3 regions of the Allobosea sp. RAF48 genome follow, and region 3 is predicted to be linked to each of the others. Evidence: predicted binding sites of a transcription regulator. Region 3 holds the regulator's gene; each other region holds the start of a gene.
What was found. Region 3 encodes PhoB, which activates phosphate uptake and scavenging genes when phosphate is short. Its sites were predicted from a motif close to TGTCATNNANCTGTCAT; they were not measured.

Region 1 (10,431 bases), on a different contig from region 3:
CGATCAGACCTATGGTCCGCCCGGCTGCCTCGACTATGTGCTGGCGACGCCGGATCTTGCCGAGCGGGCACGCGCCATCGTCTACGACATCGAGACGCGAGCCTCCGACCACCAGCCCATCCTGGTCGAGTTCGACCTCGGATGATCTTCACCCGGCAGGACCATGACCGGCTCGACGCCATCCTGAGCGAGGCGGCCCGCCGCGAGGTGATGCCGCGCTTCCGGCTCCTCGCCGATAGCGATATCCGCGAGAAACAGGCACCGGGCGATCTGGTTACGGAAGCCGACGAGGCCGCCGAGCGCTTCATCTGCGCCGAGCTGGCGAAGGCCTTTCCGGGTGCCGCGCTGATCGGAGAGGAGGCCGTGACGCGCGAGCCCGCGCTGCTCGGCCAATTGGGCGATGCCGATCTCGCCTTCGTCATCGATCCGATCGACGGCACGCTCAACTATGCCTGCGACCTGTCGCTCTTCGCAGTGATGGCAGCCGTCATCGCCAGGGGCGAGATCGTCGCCTCCGTGATCCACGATCCCGTTGCCGGAGACAGCGCCATGGCGCTACGCGGCGAAGGCGCCTGGCTTCGTCGCGCCGATGGCTCCAGCCGCGACCTGCGCGTCGCCCCGGCCGTCGCGACGCGCCACATGAACGGCATGGCGAGCTGGCAGTATTTCCCGGAGCCGCTGCGCAGCACGCTTCCAGGTCGCTTTCCGGCCTTCCTCGAAGTCGGCTCGCTGCGCTGCTGCGGGCAGGAATACCGGCTGGCGGCGGCAGGACGCCTGCAATTCCTGCTCTACGGCGTCCTCAACCCCTGGGACCACGCACCGGGCGTGCTGCTCTACAGCGAGGCCGGCGGCCACGCACGACTGCTCGACGGCCGCAGCTATTCCCCGGCCGAGCGCCCGGCCGGGCTGCTCTGTGCGCCCGACGCAGAAAGCTGGAAGGAAATCCGCGGGATTCTGCTCAATTGAACGGCGCCCGCCGCCCGAACCCGGACCTCTGACCGGAACCCTTCACTCCGAATCTCTCACGGCCTTGAATCCCGATCAGGCCACCGCCGCCATATCCGTCTGGACGGCGGAGACAAGACGCCTTTGCCGCAACTCGGGGTGCTCTTCGAACGGCTGGAGCGGCGTCATCCAGCGCTTCAGCGTCTGCGCCCTTGCGATGCGAGCCGAAAAAGGGTCGGCGCCGTGGACCGTCCAGGCGATGGTCTCACCGAGCTCGAGAAGAGCGAAGGCGCCGGCAGGCCCGGGCATCGTCGTGAAGCTCTCGGTAAGAGACTGCAGCGTCAGGTGCGGGATGCCGTCGACCGTGGTCAGCGTGTTCCAGTGGACATGGCCGGCGATGCAGATCACCGGCACTTTCGCCCGGGCGAGCACAGCACGGACGCGCTCGGCACCGGGATAGGTCGAGGATGCCGGATTACGCTCGAAGTAGTAGTTGCTGGTCTGGGCGTGGCCGGAGACCGGAACATGGCTCATCACGACCAGCGGCCGATCGGCGGCCTCGATGGTCGCGGCGAGCCAGATGAGGTCGGCCTCGCGCAGCACGAAGCCGCCCGGTCGGTGGATCCGCGAATCCGCGGCCCAGAGCACGAGGCGCCAGTCGCCGAGGTCGACGGTGCGATGGCCGAGCGCCTGGCCGAGGATCTCTTCGTTCTCGGCGACGCTGAGATGATCGCGATCATGGTTGCCGCAGAGATGGAAGCGCGGCGCCGCGATCGGCGCGAAGGCCTCCGCAACCTCCCGCTCCAGCCGCAGATCGGTGGCGTGATCGACGTCGGAGATGCGATCGCCGAGATCGATCACGGCGTCGGGCTGCGCATCGGCGGCGAAGCGGCGGAATTCCTCCATCAGCCGCAGGGCCGCGGTGCCGATTTTGGTGAAGCTGTTCGCACCGTGATGGATGTCGGCGACGAAGGCGAGGCGAAGGGATCGGGTCATGGCGTGGCTCGTCGAGCAGGGTCGGAAATAGGAGGCGGGAGCCGGCGATACCGGCTCCCGCAATTGCATCAGCGCGCTGCGAGCGTCGCGCGGCCGGCGCGGAAGTCGAGCACATAGGGGATGTGCCCCTGCAGCGGCCGCCAGGCGAGCGAGCGCTTCATGCCGTAGGACTCGTAGGGCTGGTAGAGCGGCAGGACCGGCGGGTCGTTCTTGATCGCCTGCATCAGCGCGGCATAGGCCTGCTTGCGCTCGGTGAGGTCGGTCGAATAGCGGAACTTGTCCCAGAGCGCGACATAGGCGTCGTCCGCCTTGAAGCGGCCTTCCGAGGCCGAGTTTCCGGTCGGTGCCCACATGATGCCAAAGGCGCCGGCGGGATCGGGGAAGTACATCGGGTTCGACCAGCCGCGGGCCATCATGGTCGGATCGGAGCCCGTCCACTGCTCGGTGACGTTGAGCTGCATCTTGACGCCCACGGCGCCCCACATCTCCTGGATCGCCTGCGCGGCGAGGAGGCCGTTGGTGTAGTAGGCCGCCTGGATGTCGTAGCGGATCGGCGCGCCGTCATAGCCGGCTTCCTTGAGCAGCGCCTTGGCCTTGGCCGGATCGTATTCGAAGGTGTTGAGCTCGGGCATGTAGAGCGGGCCGAACTGCGCGAAGCTGTGGCTCGTCGGCACCTTCGCCTTGCCGAACCAGAGCGCCTCATTCAGCGTCTTGCGGTCGATGGCGTAGGAGAGCGCCTGGCGCAGCTTCGGATTGGCCATCTTCGGATTCTGGGTGTTGAAGATGACGACGTGGAAGAGCGGCGTCTGCATGCCCTCGACCTTGAGCTTCGGATCGGCGGCGATCGGCTCGAGCTGATCCGGGGGAACATTGGTGATCAGATCGACCTCGGCGTTCTTCAGCGCCGTCAGGCGACCGGACAGCTCGGGAATGCGGGTCACCGTGACCTTCTGGAAGGGAGCCTTCTCGCCCCAGAAGCCGTCATAGCGCTCGTAGACCAGGCGCTGGTTCGGCACGAATTCGGTGATCTTGTAGGGCCCTGTGCCGACCGGCTTCAGCGCGAAAGCCTCGAAATCGGAGGCTTCGGCGACATTAGGATCGCCGGTCAGGCCCATCACGTATTTCTTCGGCACGATCATGCCCTGCTGCACGTTGAGCAGCGTCTCGAACAGCGGCTCGGGCCGGGTCGCGGTGATGCGCACGGTCTCGGCGTCGACGGCCTCGACCTTGGCCATGTTCGGCAGCGTGTCGCGCTTGCGCACGGTATAGGGCGCGAAGGTCGAGTTGATGATGCGGTCGAAGGAGAAGACCACGTCCTCGACCGTCATCGGGTCGCCGTTGTGGAAGGTCACGCCCTGGCGGATCTTCAATTCGAACACGGTCGGCGAGACCTGTTTCCAGCTCGTGGCGATGCCCGGCTGCCAAACGCTCTCGGCGCGGGTGGCGTCCTTGCCGATCAGCGGATCGAAGGCGTTGAAGTAGAACTGCGAGCCGACATTCGAGAAGTCGCGGCCGGGATCGAGCCAGGGCGCCATGTTCTGGACACCGACCTTCAGCTCCTGCGCCTGGGCGAAACTGACGAGAGGGGTCGCCGACAGCGCAGCGATCGTCAGTATTTTCAAGATCTTGAACATGTTTCTAATTCCTTTGGATGAACAGCACGAATGGCGAGCGGGCGTTCAGCGCCCGCGCAGGCGCGGATCGAGACGGTCTCGCAGCGCATCGCCGAGCAGCATGGCGACGAGGCTGACCAGCACGATCACGACAGCCGGAACGGCGACGATCCAGGGGGCGGATGCCATGTAGTCGCGCCCCTGCCCGACCATCGAGGCGAGCGTCGCCGTGGGCGGCTGGACGCCGAGACCGAGGAAGGAGAGTGCCGATTCCAGCAGGATGAGGTTCGAGAAGTTGAGGCTCGCCATCACCACGACCGGCGAGATCAGGTTCGGGATCATGTGGACGGTGGCGATGCGCCAGGGGCCGGCGCCGGCCGCTCGGGCGGCCTCGACGAAAGGCATCTCCCGCAGGCTGAGCACCTGGGCCCGGATCAGCCGAGCGAAATGGGCCCAGTAGGCGATCCCGAGCACGCAGATCAGCACCGTCACATCGGTCCCGGCGAGCGCCACGACGAAGAGCGCGACGAGGGTGAAGGGCAGCGACATCATGATGTCGACCAGGCCCATGATCAGCGCATCGGCCCAGCCGCGCAGCAGCCCCGCCGCGAGCCCGAGCGCCGCACCGATGGCGAGGCCGAGCAGGGTCCCGAAGAGCGCGAGTGAGAGAGTCAGACGCAAGCCATGGAGGCAGCGCGAGAGGAGATCGCGGCCGAGCTGGTCGGTGCCGAGCCAATGGAGCGGGTTGGCGCCGGCGATGCCGACCGGAGGCTTCAGGCGTGCGAGAAGCCGCTGCTGGTCGGGCTCGAAGGGCGAGACCAGCGGCGCCAGCGAGGCGAGCGCGACCAGGAGAAGCCCGAGCAGCGCGGCGGCTACGACCAGCGTATCGAACCTGCCTGCCCAGGCAAACCTGATCCGCAGCAGCCTGCGGGGCGGAAGCATCAACTTGGCGTCAGCGATCTCGGCCATGGCGGTCAGGCTCCGACGAGGCGCACGCGCGGATCCGACGCCGCATAAGCGAGGTCGATCGCGACGTTGACGAGGATGACCGCACTCGCGACGACGAGGACGCCGAACTGCAAAACCGGGTAGTCGCGGCGCAGCGTCGCGCCGACGAGCAGGTCCCCCACCCCGTTCCAGGCGAAGACGGTCTCGACCACGACGGCACCCGAGACCAGCGTGGTGATCTGCAGGCCAAGCACGGTGATCACCGGGATCAGCGCATTGCGCAGCCCGTGCCGCAGGACGATGGCTGGCTCGGAGAGGCCCTTGGCGCGGGCCGTGCGCATATAGTCCTCGGAGAGGACGTCGAGCATGGCGTTGCGGGTGTAGCGGGTCAGCGCAGCGACGAAATAGGCGGCCAGCGCCACGGTGGGCATCGCATAATGCAGCAGGGTGGCGGAGCCGGCGCTCGGCAGCCAGTGCAGCGTGTAGGAGAAGATGAGCAGCAGCAGGATGGCGAGGACGAAATTCGGGACCGCGTAGCCGAGAAAGGCGATGAAGAGCACACCTTGGCCGCGCGGCTGCCCACGCCAGAGCGCGGCGAGGACACCGAGCGGCACGCCGACCGCGACGGTCAGCGCCAGGGTCGCGACCAGGAGCGAGGCGCTCTGCCAGAGCCGCTCGCCGAAGATCACCGCGACCGGCCGGCGCTCCATCAGGCCGAGGCCGAAATCGCCCGAGAGCAGCGACTTCCAGAACAGCAGGTATTGTTCTGCGATGGGCCGGTCGAGGCCCCAATAGGCGATCATCTCGGCGCGGGAGGCGGCGTCGAGCCCTTCCGGCATCAGGAAGTCGATCGGATTGCCGGTCAGCCGCGTCGCCAGAAAGACGGCGGTGACGATCGCCCAGAGCGTGATCGTCATGCGCAGGAGACGGCTGCCTAGGAATACGAGCATGGCGTCCTCTGGGACGGGCTGCGGGGCGCTGCGCGGCCGCTTCAAGCGGCGGGAGCCCGAGCCTTCTGGCAGCCTTCCATGACAGGCTCATGAATATAATTTAGGTCGACGACTGTTTGACACTGAGACAATCTCAGTTCATGCCTGCCGCGATCCGAGACGGAGTTTGCAGTGCGCGCAGCGGACGATATTCGTGGCTGGCTGATCGATCTCGACGGCACATTGGTGTGCGGCGGCCGGGCGATGCCTGGCGCCAGCGCCTTCCTCGACGCCTGCGCCGGCCGTTTCGTCGTGGTTTCGAACGATGCCGAGCATACGCCGGCAGAGTTGAGGCGTGGCCTGCGGCGGATGGGGCTCGACATTCCGACTGACCGTATCGTGCTGGCGGGAGCGGTCGCGCTCGACGATATCGCCGCGCGCCGTCCCGGAGCGCGCGTGCTCATGCTGGCGAGTCGCAGCCTGATGCGCCATGCGCGCCAGCGCGGCCTCGTGCCGGTCAGGGAGCAGCCGGATGTCGTCTTTCTCGGCCGCGACCGGTGGTTCAGCCACGCGCGGCTGGCGCTGGCGGCCAATGCCGTGCGGATGGGGGCCGAGCTCGTCGTCGCCAATCCGGACCTCGTCCATCCGGGCGCCGACGGCTCGGTCGTTCCGGAAACCGGCGCGTTGCTCGCCGCGCTGCTCGCCTGCACCGGCCCCGTGAGCTACCGCCTCATCGGGAAGCCGGAGCCGACCCTGTTCGCCGCCGGCCTCGCCCTGCTCGGATTGCCCAAGCGGGCTGTCGCGATGCTCGGAGACAATCCCAGGACCGATGGCGAAGGGGCGCGCCGCTTCGGCCTGCACTATGTCGAGGTCACAGACGGGGTGCTCCCGCAACTCCATATCGAGACGACTTGCCCGCACGAGCAAGACATGATCGCCTTGTCGGCATGAGCTCATCTCATCGAAAGCCGCATGCCGACGTCATGGCGGAAAGCCCCGACAAGGCGCGCAATGGCGGCAATGACGGCTTCGATGGCGTGATCGAGCGGCTGACGGCGCTGCGCGCGACGCTGCCACCGGCCGCCGCACGCATTGCGGACGTCTTCCTCAGCCATGCGGCCGATGTCGTGCACATGTCGGTGACGGAAGTGGCCGAACGCGCGGAGGCGAGCGAGGGCAGCGTGATCTCGCTCTGCCGCCAGCTCGGCGCGCGCGGCTTCCAGCAGGTCAAGATCGCGCTGGCGCGCGATCTCGTGCAGCCGGTGCAATTCATCCACGAGGATCTCGCGCGCGCCGACGACACCGGGACGGTAATCGAGAAGATCTTCGGCAGCGACCTGCAGGCGCTCCACGACACCATGAAGGTGCTCGACCGCGGCGCAATGGAGCGTGCGGTCGCCGCGATCCGTGGGGCGCGCCGGGTCGAGCTCTACGGCATCGGCAGCGCCGCCCCGATCGCGGAGGACGCCAATTACCGGCTCCTCCGCATCGGTATCGAATCCAAGGTCGTGGTGGATTCCCACGTCCAGGCGATCAGTGCCTCGCTGACCGGCCCGGACGTCGTGACGATCACGATCTCGCATTCGGGATCGACACATGAGACTGTCACCGCGACCAGGCTTGCGCGAGAAGCCGGCGCAACCACGATCTGCATCACCAACTTCGGCAAATCGCCGCTGCTCGCCTATGCCGACATCGTGCTCAACACCATGGCGCGCGAGACCCAGTTCCGCACGGAGGCGATGACGAGCCGCATCGCCCAGCTCGCCGTCATCGACGCCCTGATCGCCTGTCTTTCGCTGGCCGATTACGACAAGGCCGTCGCGACGATCGGCAAGACCTTCGACGTGCTCTCGACGAAGCGGTTCTAGTCGTCCGGGCCGGGGCCTTGCTCTCACTCGCGTCGCGGATGCCGCGATGGCATGGCGGCCGTTCTCTGAATGCACGCGGTCGTCAGGGCTCGCGCGCAACGCGGAAACCGTTGGTGTAGAAGCGCACATCGGCTTCGTATTTGAAACGGGCGGCCGAGCGCAGATAGCGCGGGTCGTTGTTGAAGGAGCCGCCGCGCAGCACGCGCTCGCGGCAGCCGGGCACCACATAGGCGCTGCCGTCGCGCGGGGCGCTGCGATAATTCTCGCTCCAGCAATCCGCGACCCATTCGGCCGCGTTGCCAGCCATGTCGTAGAGGCCGAAGGCGTTGGGCGGAAACTGGCCCGAAGCGACGGCGCTGCGGCGCGGCTGATCGTTGCAGCCCAGGCAGTTCGCGCGGTCCTTCTCCACGGTTTGGCCCCAGGGATAGGTCGTTGTCGTGCCGGCACGCGCGGCATACTCCCATTCGCTCTCGCTGGGCAGCCGATAGCGCTTCCCCGTCTTGGCCGAGAGCCAGGCGAGATAGGCGTTGGCGTCGTTCCAATGAATATCCGTGACGGGGCGCTTTCCGCGCCCGAGCCCGCGATCGTCAGGCCGATAGTTGCAGCCGCCCTCGTTCACGCAGCGATCCCATTCCTCGAGGCTCACCTCCCGCATACCGAGATAGAAGCTGCGCACCGCAACGGGGTGAACGGGCTTCTCGAACTCGTAAAGATCGTTAGAGCCCATTTGGAAGGAGCCGGGCGGTATCGCCACCAGCTCGGGGCAGTCGCTGCAATCGCGGATCGGAGCCGTCTTGGACGCTGCTGCAGCGGGCGTTGCAGTGACCGGAAGCGGAGTGGCCGAGGCTGCAGCCGCAGCCGCCCCGGGCTTGCCGCGGTAGAGCTGCTCGCGGGTGCGCGCCAGCGCCGAGAAACGGCCATTCGGATAGGCGTCGAGATAGGCGCGGTATTCGCTGGCATTCTGGCTGTTGCGGATCGATTCCCAGAAGGCGAGTTCGAAGGCGTCCGGCGAGGCGTCGGGGCCGCTCGGTGGCAGGATGACGGCGCGGTTCGCCTGCGCGACCGCAACGGGCTGGCCGACAGGCTTCACAACGAGCCCCTTCGGCGGCTCGGATGAGAGCCAGATTTGCTGGCTGCGCCGGCTCGCCCGCGCCACCGCATCGCGCACACGGACGATTGCGGCCGCCATGTCGAGACCGGGCGTGCGGATCGCCTTCAGCCATTCCTCGACCACGGGATTGCCGCGCGGCCCGGAATCCGCGACCGTCTTTCCCGGCGAGGCCGTGAACATCACGGCAACGGTCTCGAGCGGCTCGGTCGCGCGCAAGCCCCTCCCCCGCGTCTGCCAGGGATTGTCCCGGCTGGCATCGATCAGCACGAGGGCACTGGATGGCCTGGCAATGATCAGCGGGTCGATCACCTCGTCGAGATCGACCGCGTCCTGCACCGGGTTGGGCGAGATCGGCACGAGGAAGTCGCGGTCGCGCTGTTGCACGGCGTGGCCGGAATAGAAGACCACCGCCAAGGCGCTGGGGCGCAGCTTGCCGGCAAACTCGGCAATAGCCTGCCGCATCTCGGCACGGTCGCCATTTTCCACCGCGATCACCTCGAAGCCACCTTCGCGCAGAGCCGCGGCAACCGCGCGCCCCTGTGTCGGCGCCTGTGCGACGGCCGCGTCGGGGTAGGCGCCGTTGGCGATCACCAGCGCAACCCGGGCGGGCGGCGCCGCCTCCTGCGGCAGTGCAGGCATTGCCGCGAGCGCAACGAGCGGGACGGCGAGGAGGAAGGAGCGCAACCAGTCCATGCTAGCGACCATTCGTCATCGGCGGCGTCTCGGGGCGCGGGCCGCCGCAGTCTCAGCGCACATAGATCGTGATCTTCTTCGACATCACGGGCGGATCATGCGGCGTATGGTTATGGTCCCCGACCAATAATTGCAGCGTATGAGGCCCTTTCGGCAAGGTGACGACAACCTCCGTTTGACCGTTGCCAAGATGGATATTGTTGTAATCGGACGGAATCGGCTGGTCGGGCGGGCCGGGATCGGTGTCGATCAGCAGATGATGATGGCCGGTCGCCGCGTGGTCGACGCCGGCCGGTGCGACCCCCATGTTGTGCAGCCCGATCCGGACGGTGAAGCGCTCCGGCACGCGCAACCCGTCGAGGGGATAATGGAAATAGACCTGCGCGCCGGGCGGCGCCTTCTGCCGCTTCGCGGCCTGCGCCAGCGCATCAGTCGGCCAGAAGGGACCAGCCGTCGCACAAGACCAGACCGCCAGGAGGACAGCGACGCTAAGGCGCAAAACGCTCATCGACGCCTCACCGGTTTGCGGCCGCCCGGCATCACCATGACCGTGATGCGCTCCGACATGACCGGCGGATCGTGCGGCACGTGGTTCTCGTCCGCGAGCAGGAGCTGCAGCGTGTGCTTGCCGGGCGGCAAGGTGATGCGCCGCTCCGTCTGGCCACCGCCGAGATGGATGTGGTTGAGGTCGGACGGGATCGGCTCGTCGAGCGCCGGCGTCGCCACATCGACCAGCAGGTGATGGTGCCCGGTGTTCGGCTTGGCGACGCCGGCCGGTGCGACACCCATGTTGCGTAAGCCGAAGCGGATCGTCGAGTTCGGGAAGATCGTCTCGCCATCCTTCGGATAGATGAAGTAGACGGCGGCGTCATTGGGCGAAGCTGTGCGCGGGCGCCCCGCTCCCGCCGCGGGGGCAGCGGGCGCCGCAGGGCCGGCCTGCGCGGTATCGACGACGCGCACCCGGATCCGCTCGGACATCACCGGAGGGTCATGCGGGACATGTTCGTGATCGCCCAAGAGGAGCTGCAGCGTGTGCTCGCCGGGCGGGAGCGAGAGTTCGACCTCGGTCTGGCCGCGCCCGAAATGCAGATGGTTGAAATCACTGGGGATCTCGCGGTCGAGCGCTGGGACCTCCGTGTCGACCAGCAGGTGGTGATGGCCGCCATTGGGGCTCATCGTGCCGGCGGGTGTGATGGCGATGCCCTCGATGCCGAAGCGGATCTTCGCGCGGGTCGGAATCGTGGCGCCGTCCTTGAGGTCGATGAAGAAGACCCGGGCGCCGGGAGCTGCGGCGGAGCGCGGCTTCTCGGCCGGATCGGCCGCGA
Region 2 (10,431 bases), on a different contig from region 3:
CGACGCCCGTGATGTTCTGGACGCGCTCGGCGATGAAGCGATCGGCAAAGTCGGTCAGCTCGAGCGGGCTATGCCGCGTGCTGGTCAGAGACAGATAGAGGACCGGCTGCGAATCCGCCTCGACCTTGGCGATGATCGGTTCGTCGATCTCTTCCGGCATGCGCCCGCGCACACGGCTGACGCGGTCGCGCACGTCCGACGCGGCGACATCGGGGTCGATGTCCGGCCGGAAGCGCACCGAGATCTGGCTGCGTTCCTGGCGGCTGGCCGAGGAGATGATCTCGATGCCCTCGATGCCGGCGATCGAGTTCTCCAGGATCTGCGTGACCTGGGTCTCGATGATCTCGGCCGAGGCACCGCGATAGATCGTCTGCACCGAGACGATCGGCTCGTCGATATTCGGATACTCGCGGACGGTCAGGCGGCCATAGCAGACGATGCCGATCAGCATCACCAGCAGGCTCAGCACCGTCGAGAGGACGGGCCTGCGGACGAAGAGTTCGAAGAGGCTCATCAGAGCTGGCTCGTCTGGACAGGCTTTTCCTTGATGGAGATGGTGCTGCCGTCACGCAGCCGCATCTGACCGGCGGTGATGATCTGCATGCCGGGCTTCAGCCCGCTGACCACCTCGACCTTGCCGGGCAGCCGCTTGCCGAGCTCGACCGCGACGCGGCGCGCCTTGCCGTTCTCCGCCACGTAGATCATCTTGCCGACACCGTCCGGGACCACCGCCATCTCGGGGATGATCATGGCGTTCTCGCGCTGGTCGACCGTGATCGACAGCCGGGCGAAAAGGCCGGGCTTCAGGGCGAGGTCGCCGTTCGGAACGTTGGCGCGCAGGCGGATCGCGCGGCCGTTGACGTCGACGACCGGGTCGATCGCGAAGATCTGGCCCGTGAAAGTCCGGTCCGGAACGGCATCGACGCGCACCTGGACGGGCTGGCCGACCTTGACGCGGCTCAGATAAATCTCCGGCACCCGGAAATCGACCTTGATCGGGTCGATGCTGGTCAGCACGATCAGCGGCTTGCCGACGGAGACATAATCGCCGATGCCGACCGAGCGCAGGCCGACGACGCCGCTGAACGGCGCGACGATGGTCGATTGCGCGAGCTTGGCCTTGGCAAGCTGGACGCGCGCCTCGCTGGAGGCGAGCCGCGCCGTCGACTCGTCGAGCGCGACCTGCGTGCCCGAGCCGCGCTGCACCAGCGCCCTCAGCCGCTCGTTGGTGTCGCGCGCCAGCCCGAGATCGGCCAGCGCCTGCTTCAGCTCGGCATCGAGGATGGCGGTATCGAGCTTAACCAGATCCTGACCGGCCTTGACCCGCTCGCCCTCCTTGAAGCCGAGAGCGACGACGCGGCCGGCGATTTCGGAAGCGATGATCACGGATTCATCCGCGGCGAGCGTGCCGAGAGCCTCGACCTCCTCGTTGACGGTCATCGTCTCGACGGAAGCCACCTCCACCGGCACGGCGCGCGGCCCGGAAACGGCGCTGGCCTGGGCCTGCTGCGTGCCGGCACGCTGGTTGCGGTAGGCGTAAGAGCCGCCGCCGGCGAGCGCCGCGACCACGACGAGGAGAACAAACCGCTTCATAAGACTGGACGCTCCGATACCGCGCGACTATCTTAGACTGGACAGTCTAGTTTGATAAGAGGCCACCTGCGCGGGGGAGCATGGCTGATACCCCTCTCCGCCGTCACCGGGCGACCTCTCTCAACGAACCGGCAGACGCCGAGGCAAGACCCGTGCCGAAACCCCTCCGGCGAAACGGCACCAAGACCCGCCTGCTCGACTCCAACCAGACCGAAACGAACCCGGCCAAATCCCCTTCCGCCGAACGCGCGCGCCCCGACAAGCACGACGCCATCACCCGCGCTGCCGCCGAAACCTTCCTCGCGGAGGGGTTCGAACGCGCGAGCCTCGACCAGATCGCCCATCGGGCCGGTGTTTCGAAACAGACGATCTACAGCCATTTCGCCGATAAGGAAGCGCTGTTCAAGGCGATTTGTGRCGGCCTCACGGAAACGTTGACTCTGCCGCTCGAGCAGGCGTCGCCCGCCGCCGATCTGCGCAGCGCCCTGGTGCGCCTGGGCGAGGACATGCTCAAGCTCATGCTGCGCCCGGCCTCCCTCGATCTGCACCGGCTGGTGGTCAGCGCCTCGCCGCGCTTTCCCGAGCTCGGCCGCGTCGCCTATGAGGCTGGCGCCAAGAGAATGAGCGCCGCGATCGTGACGCTGCTCATCGAACGGTCACGCGTCGGCGACGGCGTCGCCCGCCCGCTCGGCCTCGCCGAAGCTGATCTCCTCGCCGAGCAGTTCGTCGGCATGCTGCGCGGCCTGCATCAATTGCGCGGCCTTCTCGGGGTCAAGCCGATGCCGGCCGCCCAACGGAAAGCCTATGTGCGCGCCTGCGTCGATGCGCTGCTGAACTCGCTCTGACAAGGCCTTCGGGGCCGCCCAACCGCGCTTTCGGCCACTGTCACGCCGCTGTCATCAGCGGCCGCTAGCTCTCGTCGCCATGGAGACGCGTTGCCCCCCCGGCTTGGGCCGGACGGGGCTGCGCTCATGCCCGCATCGTGCGCGAGAACCCACCACATGCTGCGTATCGAAGGTCTGACCAAGCGCTTTGGCGACAAGAACGCTGTCGACAATGTCTCGCTGTCGATCCCGAAGGGAGAGATGGTTGGCGTGATCGGCAGGTCCGGAGCCGGCAAATCAACCCTGCTGCGCATGCTGAATCGGCTGGCCGAGCCAACCTCCGGCCGGATCGCCTGCGAGGAGCAGGAGGTCACGGCGCTGAAGGGGGCCTCGCTGCGGCGCTGGCGCCGTGACACGGCGATGATCTTCCAGCAGTTCAACCTCGTCGGCCGCTTGGACGTGCTGACCAATGTGCTGCTCGGGCGCCTGAACCACCGCTCCGCCGCCCTGACCCTGGTCAAGAGCTTCTCGGAAGACGACAAGATCCGCGCCATTGCGGCGCTCGAGCGTCTCGATATGGGGCATCTGTTGGCACAGCGCGCCGAGACCCTGTCCGGCGGCCAGCAGCAGCGCGTCGCCATCGCCCGCGCGCTCGTCCAGGAGCCGCGCATCATCCTCGCTGACGAGCCGATTGCCTCGCTCGACCCGCGCAACACCCAGGTCGTCATGGACGCGCTGTTCCGCATCAATCGCGAGGACGGCATCACCGTGATGTGCAACCTGCACGACCTCGACATCGCTGCGAAGTATTGCGACCGGCTGATCGGCATGTCGGCCGGCAAGGTGGTGTTCGACGACGTGCCGCAGGCGCTGACCCGCGAGGTCGCGGCCGAACTCTACGGCATCGAGGCCAAGGATGCCGGCGCCGAGGCGCTGGATGCGCTCGACGCCATCGCCGCCTCCGAAGCGAAGCGCGCGCGCCAGAAGATCGCCTGACAAGCGAAGGATCGCCGGCGCGGCCGGAGGCCGCCGCTGCGAGAAGACCAGCCCGACAGCAACCAGGAGCAGACCCAATGCTGACCCGTCGCCATACCCTCAAGCTCGCTGCCGCCGGCCTCGCGGCCGCCGCTGCCCCGGCCTTCGCCCAGGACTGGAAGGCGAAGTATCCGGAGCTCGTCTTCGCGATCATCCCGGCAGAGAATGCTTCGGGCGTCGTCGAGCGCTACACCCCCTTCGTGAACTACCTCGCGAAGGAACTCGGCACCAAGGTGACGCTGCGCATCGCCAATGACTACGCCGCGATCATCGAGGGCCAGCGCGCCGGCAACATCCATATCGGCATGTACGGCCCGGCTTCCTTCGCCCGCGCCCGCATGACCGGCGCCAAGGTCGACGCCTTCGCGATCGAGACCAATCTCGACGGCACCAAGGGCTATCATTCGGTCTTCTACGTGAAGAAGGACTCGCCCTACCAGAAGGTCGAGGACCTCAAGGGCAAGAATCTCGGCCTCGTCGATCCGAACTCCACCTCTGGCAACAACGTGCCGCGCTTCGTCCTCAACCAGATGAAGATCGAGCCGGAAACCTTCTTCTCCAAGGTCGTCTACACCGGCAGCCACGAGAACGCGGTCATCGCGCTGCAGCAGGGCACCGTCGACATCGCCGCCAACTGGTGGAACGACGAGCAGGAATCCAACCTGCAGCGCATGGCCCGCAAGAACATGGTCAAGGCCGACGACTTCCGGATCATCTACAAGTCCGAGCAGATCGTGAACTCGCCGATGGCCTACCTCACGGACCTGCCTGATGACCTCAAGGCGAAGATCCGCGACGCGGTGCTGAACCTCGCCACCAAGGACAAGGCCGCCTTCGACAAGATCTATGAAGGCAAGCAGGGCCCGCTCGTCGCCGTCGACAACAAGGCCTACGACCCGATCATCGAGCTCAACAAGTTCGTCGACGACCTGCGGAAGAAGAAGTCGTCGTAAACAGCACGCACGCGCGCCGTCATGGTCGGGCTTGTCCCGACCATCCACGTCTTCCCTGCCTTTTGCAGCTTTCAAGACGTGGATGCTCGCCACAAGGGCGAGCATGACGGTTGCGGCGCGACTTGGCGCCCTCTCCGGTAACGGACGCTCATGACCCTCGCGATCGACCGCAACGACCCGGCCATCCGGGCCCATGCCGAGACCTATCGGCAGGCGGCCGTGGCCAAGCGCCGGCAGGCCTTGATCGGCGCCGCCGTGTTCATCGTCTGCGTCCTGCTCGCAGCGCGGGGCTCGGAAGTCGATCTCGCCAAGTTCGCCGAGAACATCCACCGCTTCCCGAAATACATCTTCGAGACGCTGCCGACGCTGCGCCTCTCCAGCCTCGGCGCCGACCTCGCCGAGTGGTACTGGGGTCTGAAGGGCTGGCTGAAGCTGCTCTGGCAGACCATCCTGATCGCCTATGTCGGCACCGTGCTTGGCGCCGTCGGCGCCTTCCTGTTCTGCTTCGCCGCGGCTGCCAATCTCGGCCGGTCCGCCTGGCTGCGCTTCGCGGTCCGCCGCTATCTCGAATTCTGCCGCACCGTTCCCGAGATCGTCTTCGCGCTGATCTTCGTCATCGCCTTCGGGCTCGGCCCGCTGCCCGGCGTGCTCGCCATCGCCATCCACACCATGGGCGCGCTCGGCAAGCTCTTCTCCGAGGTGGTCGAGAATATCGACCTGAAGCCGGTCGACGGCGTCACCGCCGGCGGCGGCAGCTGGTGGCAGATCGTGCGCTTCGCCGTCGTGCCGCAGGTGCTCTCGAACTTCGCCAGCTATGCGCTGCTGCGCTTCGAGATCAATGTCCGCGGCGCCTCGATCATGGGCTTCGTCGGCGCCGGCGGCATCGGCCAGGACCTGATCGAGGCCATCCGCAAATTCTACTTCACCGACGTCAGCGCCATCCTGCTGCTCATCATCGTCACGGTGATGCTGATCGACTACGGCACCGAGCGGCTGCGCCACGCCCTCCTCAGCCTGGAGCATGGCCGATGAGCCTCGCCTTCACCACGGCCGAGCGCGCCGATATCCTCACCCGCCACCAGGCTGCGATCCGCGGCTCGCTCAAGACGAAGCTCGCCACGATCGGCACCATCGTCGCCCTGCTCGGCCTCTTCCTCTACGGGCTGACGACGCTCGAGACCTCGCTCTGGAAGATACTCGCCGGGCTCGGCAATCTCGGCTCCTTCGTCGCCCTGATGCTGCCGCCCAATCCCGGTTCCTGGACCCGCGCGCTGATCTTCGTGCAGGCGCTGTTCGAGACGATCGCCATCGCCTTTCTCGGCACCGTTCTGGCGGCGACGCTCGCTTTGCCCTTCGGCTTCCTCGCGGCCCGCAACGTCGTCGCCAACCGCGTGGTGCACTTCCTTGCGCGGCGCTCGCTCGACACGGTGCGCGGCGTCGATGCCCTGATCTGGGCGCTGATCTGGGTGAACGTCGTGGGCCTCGGCCCCTTCGCGGGCATGCTCGCGATCATGACCAGCGATCTCGGCGCGTTCGGCAAGCTCTATTCGGAGGCGATCGAGGCGGCCGACCGCAAGGCGGTCGAGGGCGTCGCCTCCGTCGGCGGCGGGAAGGCGCATGAGATCCGCTTCGGCCTGCTGCCGCAGGTGCTGCCGGTGATCGCGAGCCAGGTGCTCTATTTCATCGAGTCGAACACCCGATCCTCGACGATCATCGGCATCGTCGGCGCCGGCGGCATCGGCCTCTATCTCGCCGAGACGATCCGGACGCTGGAATGGCAGCAGGTTTCCTTCCTGATCCTGCTGGTCCTGGCCGCAGTCTCGGCCATCGACTTCCTGTCAAGCAAGCTGCGCTTCGCCATCATCGGCAAGCGGGCGAGGTGAAACCCCTGCCGTCCTTCTCGGGCGCAGCGAAGCGAAGACCCGAGAATCTCTCGCCGGAAGAGGCGCCCAATCGTCCTGAGATGCTCGGGTCAAGCCCGAGCATGACGGAGCCCTTCAATCCCCGAACGGCTCGATCACCATTTCCACGCGCTCGGCGGCGAAGACGCTCGCGACGAGATGCACCGGCGTCAGGTCCGGCAGCGCATCGACCGCCGTCGAGATCATCACGGCAGCCTCGGGCGCGATCTCGAGCAATTCCGCCTCGCGCTCATCGGCGAGCCGCGCCGTCAGGCGCGTCGACAGGCGGACATAATCCGTGATGCCATAGATCTTGAAGGCAGCCGTGATCGAACCGGCCGCCGCGCGATAAGCCTTGTCGAAATCGGGAAAGCGCTCGACCGAGAGCCAATGCGTGCCCGTGCCCATCGGCACGCCGTCGGCAAGGCTCACGCCGCGCACGCACCAGAGCGGCGTCCCGGTCTTCAGCTTGAGCGCAGTGCAAGCCGCTGTCTCGCCGACGACCACCTCGGCCGAGAGCATGCGGCTGGTGCCGGTGATGCCGAGCCTGCCCATATTGGTGCGCATGCTGACGCGCCGGCCGATCGGATAGGGCAGGCGCGGCGCCGTCACCTGCGTGCCGCGGCCGCGCGAAACCGTCACCAGCCCCTGCTCGGCGAGATGGCGGAACGCCTGCCGCACCGTGTGGCGATGCACGCCATAGCGCTCGGCCAGCGCGACCGAGGCCGGCAGCGTATCGCCGAGCTTGTACTCGCCACGCGTGATCGCCTCCGCCAGTTCGTCGGCGATGCGTCGCCAGGCCGTACCGCCATCCTTTTCCGCGAGTGCTGCGTCCGTCATCAAAATTTCATCCGAAAAGTATAGACCTTTGTCATCAACTCCCCTAGCATAGTCTAGACATTCGGAACTGACCAGCGAGCCCGCGCCGATGAGCCAGAAGACCCCGAGACAAAGCTGGATGGCGACGCTGGCGCGCGCCTCCCGCGCCGAGATCGAAAGCCTGCTCGGCGATCCACCCAACCATGACGTGCTGAAGGCGCCGGAAACCGGCACCGTGATGGTCGAGGGCCGCGCCGGCGGCGCCGGGCGCCGTTTCAACCTGGGCGAGGCGACCGTGACGCGCTGCGTCGTGCGCCTGTACAATGGACGGATGGGCTTCTCCTATGCACTCGGTCGCGACGGCCGGAAGGCAAGGCTCGCCGCCCTGCTCGACGCCCGCCTCCAGGACGAGGCCGAGGGCAGCGATCTGCATCGGGACGTCGCCACGCTCGCCGCGCAGCAGGCATCGGCCCGCGACCTCGCCTCGCGGAAGGCCGCGGCGACCAAGGTCGACTTCTTCACGCTGGTGCGGGGCTCGTGATGTCGGCACAGGGCATGATCGCACCCGGCTTCTCCGAACCGGTCTTCCAGTCACAGGCCGCCTTCCGTGCACTGCTCGCCGCCCTCTCCGAGCCTGGCACGCTGCAGCGCGTGGCGGCCGAGATCACGCCGCCGGAAGGCCTGGCGACCGCGACGGCCACAGCGCTGCTGGCGCTCGCCGACTACGAGACGCCGGTCTGGCTGTCGGAAGCCCTGCGCAACGGCGCGGCCGGCGCCTGGCTGCGTTTCCATTGCGGCGTGGCGCTGGTCGACGATCCCGCGAAAGCCGCCTTCGCCGTGATCGACGGCGCGGCGGGCGAGCCCAGCCTCTCCGCCTTCAATCTCGGCACCGACCAGTTCCCGGATCGCTCGACCACCGTGATCGTGCAGGTCGCGGCGCTGGAAGGCGGCCCCGCCATCACGCTCGCCGGCCCCGGCATCCTCGGCTCGCGCGATATCGCGCCGCAGGGCCTGCGCCCCGGCTTCGTAGAAGAGCTGCGCGAGAACGGCGCGCTCTACCCGCTCGGCGTCGATGTCCTGCTCGCGCATGGCGAGGGCCTGATCGGCCTGCCGCGCTCGACGCAAATCGAGGAGGTTCGCTGATGTATGTTGCCGTCAAAGGCGGCGAGGCCGCCATCCTCGCCACGCATGATCTCGTCGCCGAAGCCCGCCGCGGCGACCCGGCCGTGCCGGAAATCAGCGTCGCCCAGATCCGCGAGCAGCAAGCGCTGGCCTGCGCCCGCGTCATGAACGAAGGTTCGCTCTACGATCAGGACCTCGCTGCTCTCGCGCTGAAGCAGTCGCAGGGCGACGTGATCGAGGCCGCCTTCCTGATGCGCGCCTATCGCACGACGCTGCCGCGCTTCGGCTCTTCCGAGCCGCTCGACACCGCCGCGATGGCGATCCGCCGCCGCGTCTCCGCCACCTATAAGGATCTGCCCGGCGGGCAGGTGCTCGGGCCGACCTATGACTACACGCATCGGCTGTTCGACTTCGCGCTGATGGACTCCCCTGCCGAGATGGCCGGGCTCGACCGGGCCATCTCGGGACGGGAAGGCGCCGGAGCCTCCGTGTCGGGAGATGCTCGGGTCAAGCCCGAGCATGACGGTCTGAAAGCCCCGCTCGACGCTCGCATGCCGCGCGTGCCCGACATCCTCGGCGCAGAAGGGCTGATGGAGGCGGAAGTACCGCCGGAGGGCGATCCGCGCCCCTTCGATCTCACCCGTGACCCCGTCTCCTTCCCGGCCGATCGCGACGTGCGCTTGCAATCCATGGCGCGCGGCGACGAGGGCTTCCTGCTCGGCCTCGGCTACTCCGTGCAGCGCGGTTTCGGCGGCTCGCATCCCTTCGTCGGCGAAGTCCGCGTCGGCGAGGTCGCGGTCGAGTTCGTGCCGGAGGAGCTCGGCTTCGCGGTCGATCTCGGCGACGTCACGCTGACCGAATGCCAGATGGTCAACCAGTTCCAGGGCTCGAAGGAAGTGCCGCCGCAGTTCACGCGCGGCTACGGCCTCGTCTTCGGCCATAGCGAGCGCAAGGCGATGTCGATGTCGCTGGTCGACCGTGCCTTGAAGGCGCGCGATTTCGGCGAAGCCGCCAACTATCCGGCACAGCAGGACGAGTTCGTCCTCTACCATGCCGACAATGTCGAGGCGGCCGGCTTCGTCGAGCATCTCAAGCTGCCGCACTATGTCGATTTCCAGGGCGAGCTCGAACTGATCCGCCGCATCCGCCGGGAGCGCGAGGAGCGGCTTGCACGGGAACAGGAAGCCAAAGAGCCTGATACGATGCCGGAGGCTGCGGAATGACCATCCATCAGATGCCGGCGGACGATGCAAAGCCGGCTTATAACTATGCCTATCTCGACGAGCAGACCAAGCGGATGATCCGCCGTGCGCTGCTCAAGGCCGTCGCGGTGCCCGGCTATCAGGTGCCGTTCGGCTCACGCGAGATGCCGCTGGCCCGCGGCTGGGGCACGGGCGGCATCCAGATCACCGCCGCGATCATTGGCCCGGCCGATACGCTGAAGGTGATCGACCAGGGCGCCGACGACACCACCAACGCCGTCTCGATCCGCAAGTTCTTCGAGCGTACGGCCGACGCCCGCACCAGCGAGGTGACGGAGGAAGCGACGATCATCCAGACCCGCCACCGCATCCCGGAGGCGCCGCTCAAGGCCGGGCAGGTCATGGTCTATCAGGTGCCGACGCCGGAGCCGCTGCGCCGACTGGAGCCGCGCGAGGCCGAGACCCGCAAGATGCACGCCTGGGCCGAATACGGGCTGATGCAGGTCAAGCTCTACGAGGACATTGCCCGCTATGGCGAGATCACCAAGACCTATGACTATCCGGTCATGGTCAACGGCCGCTACGTGATGGCGCCCTCACCGATCCCGAAATTCGACAACCCGAAGATGCATATGTCGCCCGCGCTCCAGTTGTTCGGCGCCGGCCGCGAGAAGCGCATCTACGCGCTGCCGCCCTATACCAGCGTGCGCAGCCTCGATTTCGAGGATCATCCCTTCCGCATCCAGAGCTGGACCCAGCCCTGTGGGCTCTGCGACGCGGGCGACAGCTATCTCGACGAGGTCGTGATCGACGACCAGGGCGGGCGCATGTTCGTCTGCTCCGACAGCCATTACTGCGAGACCCGCCGGGCGGAAGGCCATCGCGGCACGATGCTGGGCGATGCGGCCGCGAGTGGCCTGGTCGATCAGCCGTCATTGCGAGGCGGCGAAGCCGACGAAGCAATCCAGGGGAACGTAGAGCG
Region 3 (10,431 bases):
GATCGGCGATCGCGGTCAGGAGTTCCGCCAGCATCGCCGCGAGCGAGCGCGACTTCGCGCGCAGATAGAGCTTGAGATTGTTCGCGGCCTGGTCGTTGCGCGAGCGCCCTGCCCGGAGCTTGGCGCCCGTCGAGCCGATCCGCTCGGTCAGGATGCGCTCGATGAAGGTATGGACATCCTCGTCCTGCGGGCCGGGCGTGATCCGCCCCTCGACCGTGTCCCGCGCGATCGCGTCGAGCGCGGTCAGGATGGTCTGGAGCTCCTGCGCCGTCAGCAGCCCGGCGCGTCCGAGTTCGGCCGCATGCGCCTTGCCGCCCGCAACATCCTGCGGCACCAGCCTCGCGTGCTCACCGGCCGCGCTCGACAGCTTCATCAGCCGCGGATCGGGCGGCTTGCGGAAGCGTCCACCCCACAGGCGCGTCGTCTGGTTCATGAGCTTGTCCTCCCGTTAGGGAAGAATGGCCTCTTGACCGAAAGCCCGGCAAACGAAACGATCTCCGCAGCGATAGTCCAAAAAGGAATACCCCATGGCCGCCGGCCGGCCTCCTCCGTCATCGACCGCTTTGCGAGCTTTCACCACGGTTGCAAGGCTGGGCTCGACCGCCCGCGCCGCCCTGGTCGTCAACCTGACGCAGAGTGCCGTCTCCAAGCAGATCCTGTCGCTGGAACACCATCTCGGTGCCGTGCTGTTCGACCGCAGCCCGCTCGGCCTCAAGCTCACCGAGGCCGGCGCGATCTATCTGCCCTATGCCGAAGCCGCGCTGGAGCAGATGGAGCGGGGCGCCCGGCGCCTCGCCGAGCGCAGCGCCATTGCCCGGCCGATCCGCCTGCACATGGTCGCCATCGTCGGCGAGCGCTGGCTGATGTCGCGCTTTCCGGCCTTCGCTGCGGCGCATCCCGGCGTCGACGTCCAGTTCACCAACTATGTCAGCGAGAGCGAGACCGAGGAGCCCGATCTCGACATTGCCCATGGCGTCCCGCCCTGGCCCGGCAAGGAGGCGCATTACCTCTTCGGCCGCGACGTTGCCCTCGTCGCCGCGCCGAGCCTGGTCGAGCGCATGGGCGGCTTTCGTCGTGCCGCCGATATCCAGAAGATGACGCTGCTGCAGCACTACCAGATGCCGACCTTCTGGGCCGAGTTCACCGAGGCCCACGACCTGCGCGGCGCGGTGCCCGAGCACACCGTGCGTTACGGCTACTATTCCGTGATCACCAGCGCCGCCGTCGCCGGGCTGGGCGTCGCTCTGATGCCGCGCTGCTATGTCGCCGACGAGCTGGCTTCCGGCGCGCTTATCAACCCGCTCGGCCTCGGCTTCACCAGTGCGACGGGCTGTTGGCTCACCCTCCCGGTTGGCCAGCCGCAACGCCCCGGCCTCGATGAATTCGTCGGCTGGCTGCGCGCCGAAGCGGCCCGGTTCGACGCCGCCACCCGTGCGCCCGCAGCGGCCTGATCATCGGGCGAAACTTCCGCTCTTGCCCCGCGTTGTCTGGAGCAAGGAGGAGCCATGTTCACCATTCTGCCTGCCCCGGACCATGTCGGCGCCTACCGCCTGTCGCAGACGCTGACCAGTGACGATCTCGATGGGATCATGGCCGATATCGAGGCGAAGCTCGCGCGACACGAGAAGGTCGGCATCCTCGCCGACCTCACCGATTTCACCGATATGACCCTGGCTGCCGCCTGGAAGGATGCGCGCTACAGCCTCGGCAAGCTCTGGGAGCTGCAGCGCTTCCCGCGCGAGGCGGTGATCACCGACAGGGGCTGGCTTGCCGCCTTCGTCGACCTGCTCAACCCAGCGATCCCCTTCGTGACCGTCCGCACCTTCAAGCCGGAGGAGTACGAGACCGCACTGACCTGGGCCGGTGACATCGAGGGCGGGCCAAACGCCTGACCGACAGGAGGACGCCATGACTGCCCACAAACGCAGGTGGTCGGCCGATATCACCACCCGGAGCAACGCGCTCGATCTTGAGAAGGCGGTGTTCAAGCAGGGCGATCCGCGACGGATCGCACGTTCGCTGAAGCGGTCGGCTGAACACAGCCGGCTCCGCAAGTCGAGCCCCTATCGCTCGGCGATGTCGATGCTGACTTTCTACATCAACCGCGCCGGCCGGAACCTGCCGGCCGAGCGGCGCAGGACGCTGGAAGCGGCCAAGCACAGCTTGCGCCGCCTCTTCTACCGAGAGGGCTGAGGCTCCTGCCGGCCCCTTCAGGGATCGTCCTGTAGGGGGCTTCTCGCGGGGCCGCCACCCTTGCGGGCCGGATCATGCGAGCGATGGCTGTCGCGCTCGCCACCACCGCCCGAAAACGCGAACCTGCCGGGTTTCGTCGTCGGCAGGCGGCTTGCGGATGTCCGCCGGCTTCTCCGCATTCTCATGGGACGAGCCCGGCCGCCGTGCCGGATGCTTCGCGGCGCCTTCGTCGAGGCCAGCATGGGGCAGCCTCCTCAACGATCCTGCTGGAGACCCTGATGGCTCGTGTTGATGCGGGTGTTGCCCTGCTGGTCATGCTGGCTCGGGCGGCGCTCGCCACCTCCTAGCGCTGCGCATATCGTGCCCGGCATGATCCGGCTCGCCCGGGCCCTTGTCGCTTCGACTGGCCGGCGGGATGGGCGCATCTTGCTCATGGCGACCTCCTCTGGCTCGCGCTGACCTTCGGGGTCAACGCGAGCGAGCAGGCAAGGTTCATCGCCAGTCGCGATGAAGAGGAGAGCTGGAGCGCCGCTCAGCTGCGCGCAAAAGTCTCGTCGAAGGCGTAGCCGGCGCCGCGCACGGTGCGCAGCGGGTCCTTGGTATTGGCGGGCGTGATCGCCTTGCGCAGCCGGCCGACATGGACGTCGACGGTGCGCTCGTCGATATAGACGTCGCGGCCCCAGACGGCGTCGAGCAGTTGGGCGCGCGAATAGACGCGGCCGGGCGCCTGCATCAGGAACTCCAGCAGCCTGAACTCGGTCGGGCCGAGATGCAGCTCGCTGCCGGCGCGGCGGACGCGCCGTGTGGTGCGGTCGAGTTCGAGGTCGCCGGCGGCAAGCAGTCCCGCGACATGGCCCGGCTTGGCGCGGCGCAGCAGCGCCTGGATGCGCGCGATCAGCTCCGGCAACGAAAAGGGCTTCACCACATAGTCGTCGGCGCCGGTCGCGAGCCCGCGCACGCGCTCGGTCTCCTCGCCACGCGCGGTCAGCATGATGATCGGCACGCGCTCGGTGTCGCGTCGCGACCGCAGCCGGCGGCAAAGCTCGATCCCCGAGAGGCCCGGCAGCATCCAGTCGAGCAGCACGAGATCGGGGGTGTGGTCGCGCAGATGAAGCTCCGCATCGTCCCCGCGCGCCACGCTGTCCACCTCGAAGCCCTCGGCTTCGAGATTGTAGCGCAGCAGCAGGGTCAGCGGCTCCTCGTCCTCGACGATCAGGATGCGTGCGGCCATGATTCCTTGCCTCGCCTCAGCTGCCCGTGACCGCCTCGACTTCGATATTGGTCGTGTCGAGCTTCGGCCGGTTCACGTCGAGCGAGTCGCCGGTGATGAGGTAATGGATCGTCTCGGCGATGTTGGTGGTGTGGTCGCCGATGCGCTCGATGTTCTTCGCGCAGAACAGGAGATGCGTGCAGAAGGTGATGTTGCGCGGATCCTCCATCATGTAGGTCAGGAGTTCGCGGAACAGCGAGGTGTAGAGCGCGTCGATCTCGTCGTCGCGGCGCCAGACCTCGAGCGCCTTCTGCTCGTTGCCTGCGGCGTAGGCGTCGAGCACGTCCTTGAGTTGCGCCTGCACCAGGCGGCTGATGTGCTCGAGCCCGACCACGGCGCGGTGCGGCGGCTGGAACTGGCCGGCGATGGCGACGGCGCGCTTGGCGATGTTCTTGGCGAGATCGCCGACGCGTTCGATGTCGGCCGCGATGCGGATCGCCGAGATCAGTTCGCGCAGGTCGTTCGCGAGCGGCTGGCGCCGGGCGATGGTCAGCACCGCCTTCTCTTCGACGTCCCGCTGCAGGTTGTCGAGGCGCTGGTCGGCGGTGATGATCTTCTGGGCGAGGCCGGTGTCGCGGCGCACCAGCGCCACGGTGGAGTCGCCCAGCATGCGCTCGGCCATGCCGCCCATTTCGGCAAGACTGCGGCGGATGCCTTCGAGATCGGTGTCGTAGGAGCGGACGATGTGGTCGGTCATGGCGTTATCCTCAAAGCATTTTCAAGCGAAATCGGACCGGTTCGCGCGAAGAAAATGCGACAAACAAAGAACTCTGCCGCGGCTCAGCCGAACCGGCCGGTGACGTAGTCCTGCGTCTGCTTCTTGGCCGGGTTCATGAAGATGGTGTTGGTCGGCGCGAACTCGATGACCTCGCCCAGATACATGAAGGCGGTGTACTGCGAGATGCGTGCAGCTTGCTGCATGTTGTGCGTCACGATCGCGATCGTGAAGTCGCTCTTCAGCTGTTCCAGCAGGTCCTCGATCTTGCCGGTCGAGATTGGGTCGAGCGCGGAGGTCGGCTCGTCGAACAGGATCACTTCCGGCTTCTGCGCGATGGTGCGGGCGATGCACAGGCGCTGCTGCTGGCCGCCGGAGAGACCCATGCCGGAACTCTTCAGCTTGTCCTTGACCTCGTCCCACAGCGCGGCACGGCGCAGCGCGCCCTCGACACGGTCATCGAGCTCGGACTTCGGCGGCTTCTCGTAGAGGCGGATGCCGAAGGCGACGTTATCGTAGATCGACATCGGGAAGGGCGTCGGCTTCTGGAAGACCATGCCGACGCGCGAGCGCAGCTCGTTCACGTCGACGTCGTTGGAGATGATGTTGCGGCCGTCGAGCAGGATCTCGCCGGTGGCCTTCTGCTCGGGATAGAGCGAGTAGATGCGGTTGAAGATGCGCAGCAGGGTCGACTTGCCGCAGCCGGACGGGCCGATCAGCGCGGTGACGTGCCGGTCGCGGAAATCGAGATTGATGTTCTTCAGCGCCCTGTGCTCGCCGTAGTAGAAATCGAGGTTCTTCACCGCGATCCGGACGGGCGCCTCGGCATCGAGCGTCTGCGGGGAGAGTTCAAGGGTCGAAAGCATCGACATGGTCCTCAAGGTCGGGCGCGACCGGGTTGGATTCAAGTCTTATTTGCCGCCAGCGACGACGCGGCGGGCAATGAGCGAAAGCAGCAGGATCGAGACCGTGATGATCAGCGATCCCGCCCAGGCGAGCTGCTGCCAGTTCTCGTAGGGAGCGGAGGCGAACTGATAGATCGTGACGGGCAGGTTCGAGACGCCGCCGGCGAGCGAGGGCGAGAACCAGAAATTGTTGTTCAGAGCCGTGAAGAGCAGCGGCGCCGTCTCGCCGGCGATGCGGGCGAGCGCCAGCAGGATGCCCGTCATCATGCCGGCCTTCGCCGCACGCCAGGTCACGGAGGTGATGACGACCGAAGGCGGCGCGCCCAGCGCGGCCCCCGCCTCGCGCAGCGGGCCGGGGACGAGGTTCAGCATGTCCTCGGTGGTGCGCACGATGACCGGGATCGCGATGATGCCGAGCGCGACGCCGCCGGCCCAGCCGGAATAGCCGCGGAAGGGCTCGACCAGGATGACGTAGACGAACAGGCCGATCAGGATCGACGGCGCCGAGAGCAGGATGTCGTTGATGAAGCGGATCAGGTGCGCGAGCTTGGAACCCCTGCCGTATTCGGCGAGCCAGGTGCCCGCGAGAACCCCGATCGGGGTTGCGATGGCAATGCCGAGGAAGGTCAGCACGAAGGAGCCGACGATGGCGTTGGCGAGGCCGCCGCCTTCCGTGCCCGGGCCGGGGGTGACCGCGGTGAAGGTGGCGAGCGAGAGGCCGCCGATACCCTTCACCAGCAGCATGCCGAGGATCCAGAACAGCACGAAGATGGCGCAGAAGGTGAAGCCGGTCGCGATGATCTTCATCAGCCGGTCGGCGGTGCGGCGGGACTGGCGCACGCGCCCCCAGGGGGTGTGCGGCAGCTCGCGGGGCGTGGTCGTCATGGTCATGAACGAAAGACCTCAGTAGCGCTTGACGCGGGCGACCAGCAGCCGCGCGATGACGAGGACGACGAAGGTGACGAAGAACAGGATGCAGCCCAGCGCGATCAGCGCGTTGAGCTGCAGGCCCATCGCCTCGTTGAATTCGTTGGCGATGCGCGAGGCGATGGTCGAGCCGGGATCGAGGATCGAGGCCGACAGGCGGTTGGCGTTGCCGACGACGAAGGTGACGGCCATCGTTTCGCCGAGCGCGCGGCCGAGGCCGAGCATGATCGCGCCGATGATCGAGACGCCGGCCTGCGGCACCAGCACGTGGCGCACGACCTCCCAGGTCGTCGCCCCGATGCCGTAGGCGCTCTCGCGCAGCACCGAGGGGATCTGCTCCAGCATGTCGCGGGTGATCGATGCGATGAACGGCACGATCATGAAGGCCAGGATCAGGCCGGCGGTGAAGATGCCGAGGCCCGAGGGCGAGCGTGAATAGAGGATGGTGCCGACGACCGGCATGCCCTCGACGATGTTTGAGAGCGGGATCTGCACATAGGCCGCGAAGAGCGGCACGAAGACGAACAGGCCCCACATGCCGTAAATGATCGAGGGCACGGCGGCGAGCAGCTCGATCGCGGTGGCGACCGGTTTCTTGAACCAGCCCGGCGCCAGTTGGGTCAGGTAGATCGCGATGCCGAGCGAAAGCGGCACGCCGATCGCCAGCGCGATCAACGCCGTCGAAAGCGTGCCGACGATGGCCGGCCAGGCGCCGTACTGCTCGTTCTGCGTATCCCAGACGCTGGAGGTGATGAAACCGAGGCCGAACTCGCGGAAGGCCGGCCAGCCGCCGATGATCATCGAGATCATGATGCCGGCGAGCAGCACCAGCACGAGCAGCGCCGCCGCGAAGCTGGCATTGCGGAAGAAGAGGTCGAAGCCCGCCTTCGGCGTCTTGCGGGCGGCCGGCCTCGCGCCGGGGATGCTCGTCATGTCGGTTGCTGCGGTCATCCGCGGAGGCTCCGGTGTCGTGGCAGAGGTTGCCTGCAGCCGGTCACCCGACTCCGATCAACCTCAGCCCTCATCCTGAGGAGCGCTCCGCAGGAGCGTCCCGAAGGAGGCTCCAGCGCGCTCTGGATCATCCTTCGAGACGCCGCATACCGCGGCTCCTCAGGATGAGGGCTGCATGTATCGGTGAGGCGGGACTGGCCCGCCTCACCTTGTCGCTGGCAGCGATCAGAAGATCGGCTTGCCGGCGGTGTCGGTCACGCCCTTCCAGGCGTTGCGGACCTGATCCTTCACGGTCGACGGCAGGGCGACGTAATCGAGCTCGCTCGCCAGCTTGTCGCCGCTCTTGTAGGCCCAGTCGAAGAACTTCAGCGCGGCCTGCACCTCTTCCGGCTTCTCCGGCTTGGCATGGACCAGGATGAAGGTCGCCGAGGTGATCGGCCAGGCATCCGCGCCCTTCTGGTTGTTGAGCGAGATGCCGAAGCCCGGCTGCTCCTGCCAGTTGGCATTGGCGGCGGCTGCCTGGAAGGCCTTCTCCTCAGGAGCCGGGAAGTTGCCGTCGGCGTTCTTCACCAGGGCGTGGGCGAGCTTGTTCTGCTTGGCATAGGCGTACTCGACATAGCCGATCGAATTGGCGACCTGCTTGACCGAGGCGGAGACGCCTTCGTTGCCCTTGCCGCCGATGCCGACCGGCCACTGGACCGACTGGTTGGCGCCGATCTTGGACTTCCAGTCGGCCGAGACCTTGGAGAGGTAGTCGGTGAACACGAAGGTCGTGCCCGAGCCGTCAGAGCGGTAGACCGGGTTGATGTTGGCGTCCGGCAGGGCGAGACCGGCGTTGAGCGCCACGATCTTCGGGTCGTTCCACTTCTTGATGTCACCCAGATAGATCTGCGCGATGATGTCGCCCGAGAGCTTGAGCTTGCCCGGCTCGACGCCGGCGATGTTCACGGCCGGAACGACGCCGCCCATCACGGTCGGGAACTGGATCAGGCCGTCCTTGCTGAGGTCCTCGCCCTTGAGCGGAGCGTCGGTCGCGCCGAAGGCGACGGTCTTCGCCTTGATCTGGCGGATGCCGCCGCCCGAGCCGATCGACTGGTAGTTCAGGCCCGTGCCGGTGTCCTTCTTGTAGGCCTCGGCCCATTTCGAATAGATCGGGAAGGGGAAGGTCGCGCCGGCGCCGGTGATGTCGGCAGCCTGGGCGGAACCGGCGATCCCGACGGCTACGGCCGCGAGAACGAGAATCTTGCGCATTGAGATGTCCTCTCTGGGTCGCTGTTGACAGCTCCCCTGTCAGAACACCCCCTATATGACAGCCGGATGACACGTCGTCATGAAAACTGTCACAAAGCCGTTGAAGCGGCGGCTCAGCGGCCTGCGCGCTGGGCCTCGAAACGCGGCAGGATCGCCTTGAAGGTCGCCCCCTCGCCCGGCTTGCTTTCGATCGTCAGCCTGCCGCGATGGCGCAGCACGATGTGCTTGACGATAGCCAGCCCCAGGCCCGTGCCGCCCGCCTCGCGGCTGGCGGCGGTGTCGACACGGTAGAAGCGCTCGGTCAGGCGCGGCAGATGCTCCGGCGCAATCCCCGGCCCATCGTCGCGAACGTGGAAGCTGGCCTCATCCTCGCCGGCCTCGACGGTGATCTTCACCTCGCCGCCCTGCTTGCCGTATTTGATGGCGTTCTCGACGAGGTTCTCCATCAGCCGCAGCAATTCGTCGCGGTCGCCGGGGACCAGCAGCGGCTCGCGCGGCGTGGTGAGCGCCAGTGTGACCTCGCGCTCGCGCGCCATCAATGTGAGCGAGTCGACGATTTCGCGCGCGATGCCGGCGAGATCGACCGGCGTGTCGGGCGCGACGTGAGCGCGCTGCTCGATACGCGAGAGCGAGAGAAGATCGTCGACGAGACGCGCCATGCGCAGCCCCTGCTCGCGCATGATGCCGAGGAAGCGCTCCCGCGCGCGCTCGTCGTTGCGCGCCGGCCCCTGCAACGTCTCGACGAAGCCGAGCAGCGAGGCCAGCGGCGTGCGCAGCTCATGGCTGGCATTGGCGACGAAATCGACGCGCATCCGCTCGATCACCCGCTGCTCGCTGAGGTCCTGGAAGGTGAGCAGCGTCGGCCGCCGCCGTCCGCCGCCCAGCGCCGCGATGTGGATGCGGAAGGCACGCTCGAACGGCACCCGTTCGACGAGCTCGACGGTGTCGCGCCCGCCCTCATGCGCGACCTGCTCGATCGCATCGTTGAGATCGGGATCGCGCAGCACGAGCGCCAGGAATTTGCCGATCTCGAGCCCCGGAACAAGCGCGCGCATCGCAGGGCTGAGCGCCTGGGCGATGCCCTGTTCGTCGAGCAGCACCACGGGGACGCCGAGCGCCTCGATCATGGTCCGCATCGTCGCGGAAGAGGAAGGGGCAATGTCGGCCATGGAGCGCTCGGAACGAGCCGGCACCAGCCGGCCTGCCCTTCCTGGGCGGAAGAAGGAAAGGCGTCAATTCCCTTCCGCACGTCAGCCGGCTAGGCTTTGCCCGAAGAGGAGGCAGCGATGGCAAAGAAATTCTCGGGTTCGAACGCCAACGCGCCGATCGCGCTGTCCGCGGGCGAGAGCGCCAAGCCGGCGAAGGCCCGTCCCGTGTCCCCCAAGCTCAAGGGTTTCGACATCGAGGCCGACACGCTGCCGGAAGCCATCATCGATGCCGCCTATCACAGCGGCGACTATCCCTACGGCAAGCGGATGAAGCGCAAGCGCTACAATCGCGAGCTCGAGCTGCTCCAGATCGAGTTGCAGAAGCTGACGCGCTGGGCCTCCAAGCATGGCGAGCGCATCGTCATCGTCTTCGAAGGCCGCGACGGCGCCGGCAAGGGCGGCACCATCGGCCGCTTCACCCAGCATCTCAATCCGCGCCAGGCTCGCACTGTCGCGCTGCCGAAGCCCTCCGACACCGAGAAGGGCCAATGGTATTTCCAGCGCTATGCCAGCGAGATGCCGACGGCCGGCGAACTCGTCTTCTTCGACCGCTCCTGGTACAACCGGGCGGGTGTCGAGCGCGTCATGGGTTTCTGCACGCCGGACGAGACCGAGAGCTTTCTGCACGAGGCCCCCGTCTTCGAGGGCATGCTGGCGCGCGACGGCATCCGCCTGATCAAGCTGTTCCTGACCATTGGCCGCGAGATGCAGATGACCCGCCTGCACGCGCGCTGGCACGATCCGCTCAAGCGCTGGAAGCTCTCGCCGATCGACTTCGAGGCCATCCCGCGCTTCGACGACTATTCGCGCGCCTTCGACGCGATGCTCGGCCGGACCTCGACCGAAGCCGCGCCCTGGCATGTCGTGCGCAGCAACGACAAGCTGCGCGCAAGGCTCAACGCGATCCGCCATGTGCTGAAGGCGATCCCTTACGCGGACAAGGACGAGGCCGCGATCGGCAAGCTGGACGAGGAGATCGTCATCCCCGTCGGCCGCTATCTCCACCATGGC

Region 1: the regulator PhoB is predicted to act here: its motif matches at 5,531-5,547, upstream of AB4Z10_RS10010 (HAD-IIA family hydrolase).
Region 2: the regulator PhoB is predicted to act here: its motif matches at 2,477-2,493, upstream of phnC (phosphonate ABC transporter ATP-binding protein).

The regions. Positions count from the first base shown of each region.
Region 1 covers NZ_JBFRDZ010000004.1:240,593-251,023, forward strand. Annotated here, with positions in the region: gene AB4Z10_RS09980 (endonuclease/exonuclease/phosphatase family protein) at 1-145, shown strand, start outside; gene AB4Z10_RS09985 (inositol monophosphatase family protein) at 142-966, shown strand; gene AB4Z10_RS09990 (metallophosphoesterase family protein) at 1,042-1,941, opposite strand; gene AB4Z10_RS09995 (ABC transporter substrate-binding protein) at 2,010-3,575, opposite strand; gene AB4Z10_RS10000 (ABC transporter permease) at 3,621-4,523, opposite strand; gene AB4Z10_RS10005 (ABC transporter permease) at 4,529-5,452, opposite strand; gene AB4Z10_RS10010 (HAD-IIA family hydrolase) at 5,624-6,382, shown strand; gene AB4Z10_RS10015 (MurR/RpiR family transcriptional regulator) at 6,379-7,302, shown strand; gene AB4Z10_RS10020 (SUMF1/EgtB/PvdO family nonheme iron enzyme) at 7,385-9,106, opposite strand; gene AB4Z10_RS10025 (DUF4399 domain-containing protein) at 9,159-9,614, opposite strand; gene AB4Z10_RS10030 (DUF4399 domain-containing protein) at 9,611-10,431, opposite strand, start outside.
Region 2 covers NZ_JBFRDZ010000012.1:201,296-211,726, reverse strand. Annotated here, with positions in the region: gene AB4Z10_RS20990 (efflux RND transporter permease subunit) at 1-514, opposite strand, end outside; gene AB4Z10_RS20985 (efflux RND transporter periplasmic adaptor subunit) at 514-1,593, opposite strand; gene AB4Z10_RS20980 (TetR/AcrR family transcriptional regulator) at 1,746-2,438, shown strand; gene phnC (phosphonate ABC transporter ATP-binding protein) at 2,595-3,413, shown strand; gene phnD (phosphonate ABC transporter substrate-binding protein) at 3,491-4,405, shown strand; gene phnE (phosphonate ABC transporter, permease protein PhnE) at 4,556-5,437, shown strand; gene phnE (phosphonate ABC transporter, permease protein PhnE) at 5,434-6,288, shown strand; gene phnF (phosphonate metabolism transcriptional regulator PhnF) at 6,403-7,146, opposite strand; gene phnG (phosphonate C-P lyase system protein PhnG) at 7,235-7,666, shown strand; gene phnH (phosphonate C-P lyase system protein PhnH) at 7,666-8,268, shown strand; gene AB4Z10_RS20940 (carbon-phosphorus lyase complex subunit) at 8,268-9,470, shown strand; gene AB4Z10_RS20935 (alpha-D-ribose 1-methylphosphonate 5-phosphate C-P-lyase PhnJ) at 9,467-10,431, shown strand, end outside.
Region 3 covers NZ_JBFRDZ010000015.1:164,645-175,075, forward strand. Annotated here, with positions in the region: gene argH (argininosuccinate lyase) at 1-433, opposite strand, end outside; gene AB4Z10_RS24390 (LysR family transcriptional regulator) at 528-1,451, shown strand; gene AB4Z10_RS24395 (SpoIIAA family protein) at 1,506-1,892, shown strand; gene AB4Z10_RS24400 (DUF3175 domain-containing protein) at 1,909-2,193, shown strand; gene AB4Z10_RS24405 (hypothetical protein) at 2,448-2,627, opposite strand; gene phoB (phosphate regulon transcriptional regulator PhoB) at 2,726-3,424, opposite strand; gene phoU (phosphate signaling complex protein PhoU) at 3,441-4,160, opposite strand; gene pstB (phosphate ABC transporter ATP-binding protein PstB) at 4,244-5,050, opposite strand; gene pstA (phosphate ABC transporter permease PstA) at 5,090-5,974, opposite strand; gene pstC (phosphate ABC transporter permease subunit PstC) at 5,987-6,961, opposite strand; gene pstS (phosphate ABC transporter substrate-binding protein PstS) at 7,187-8,212, opposite strand; gene AB4Z10_RS24440 (ATP-binding protein) at 8,326-9,381, opposite strand; gene ppk2 (polyphosphate kinase 2) at 9,499-10,431, shown strand, end outside.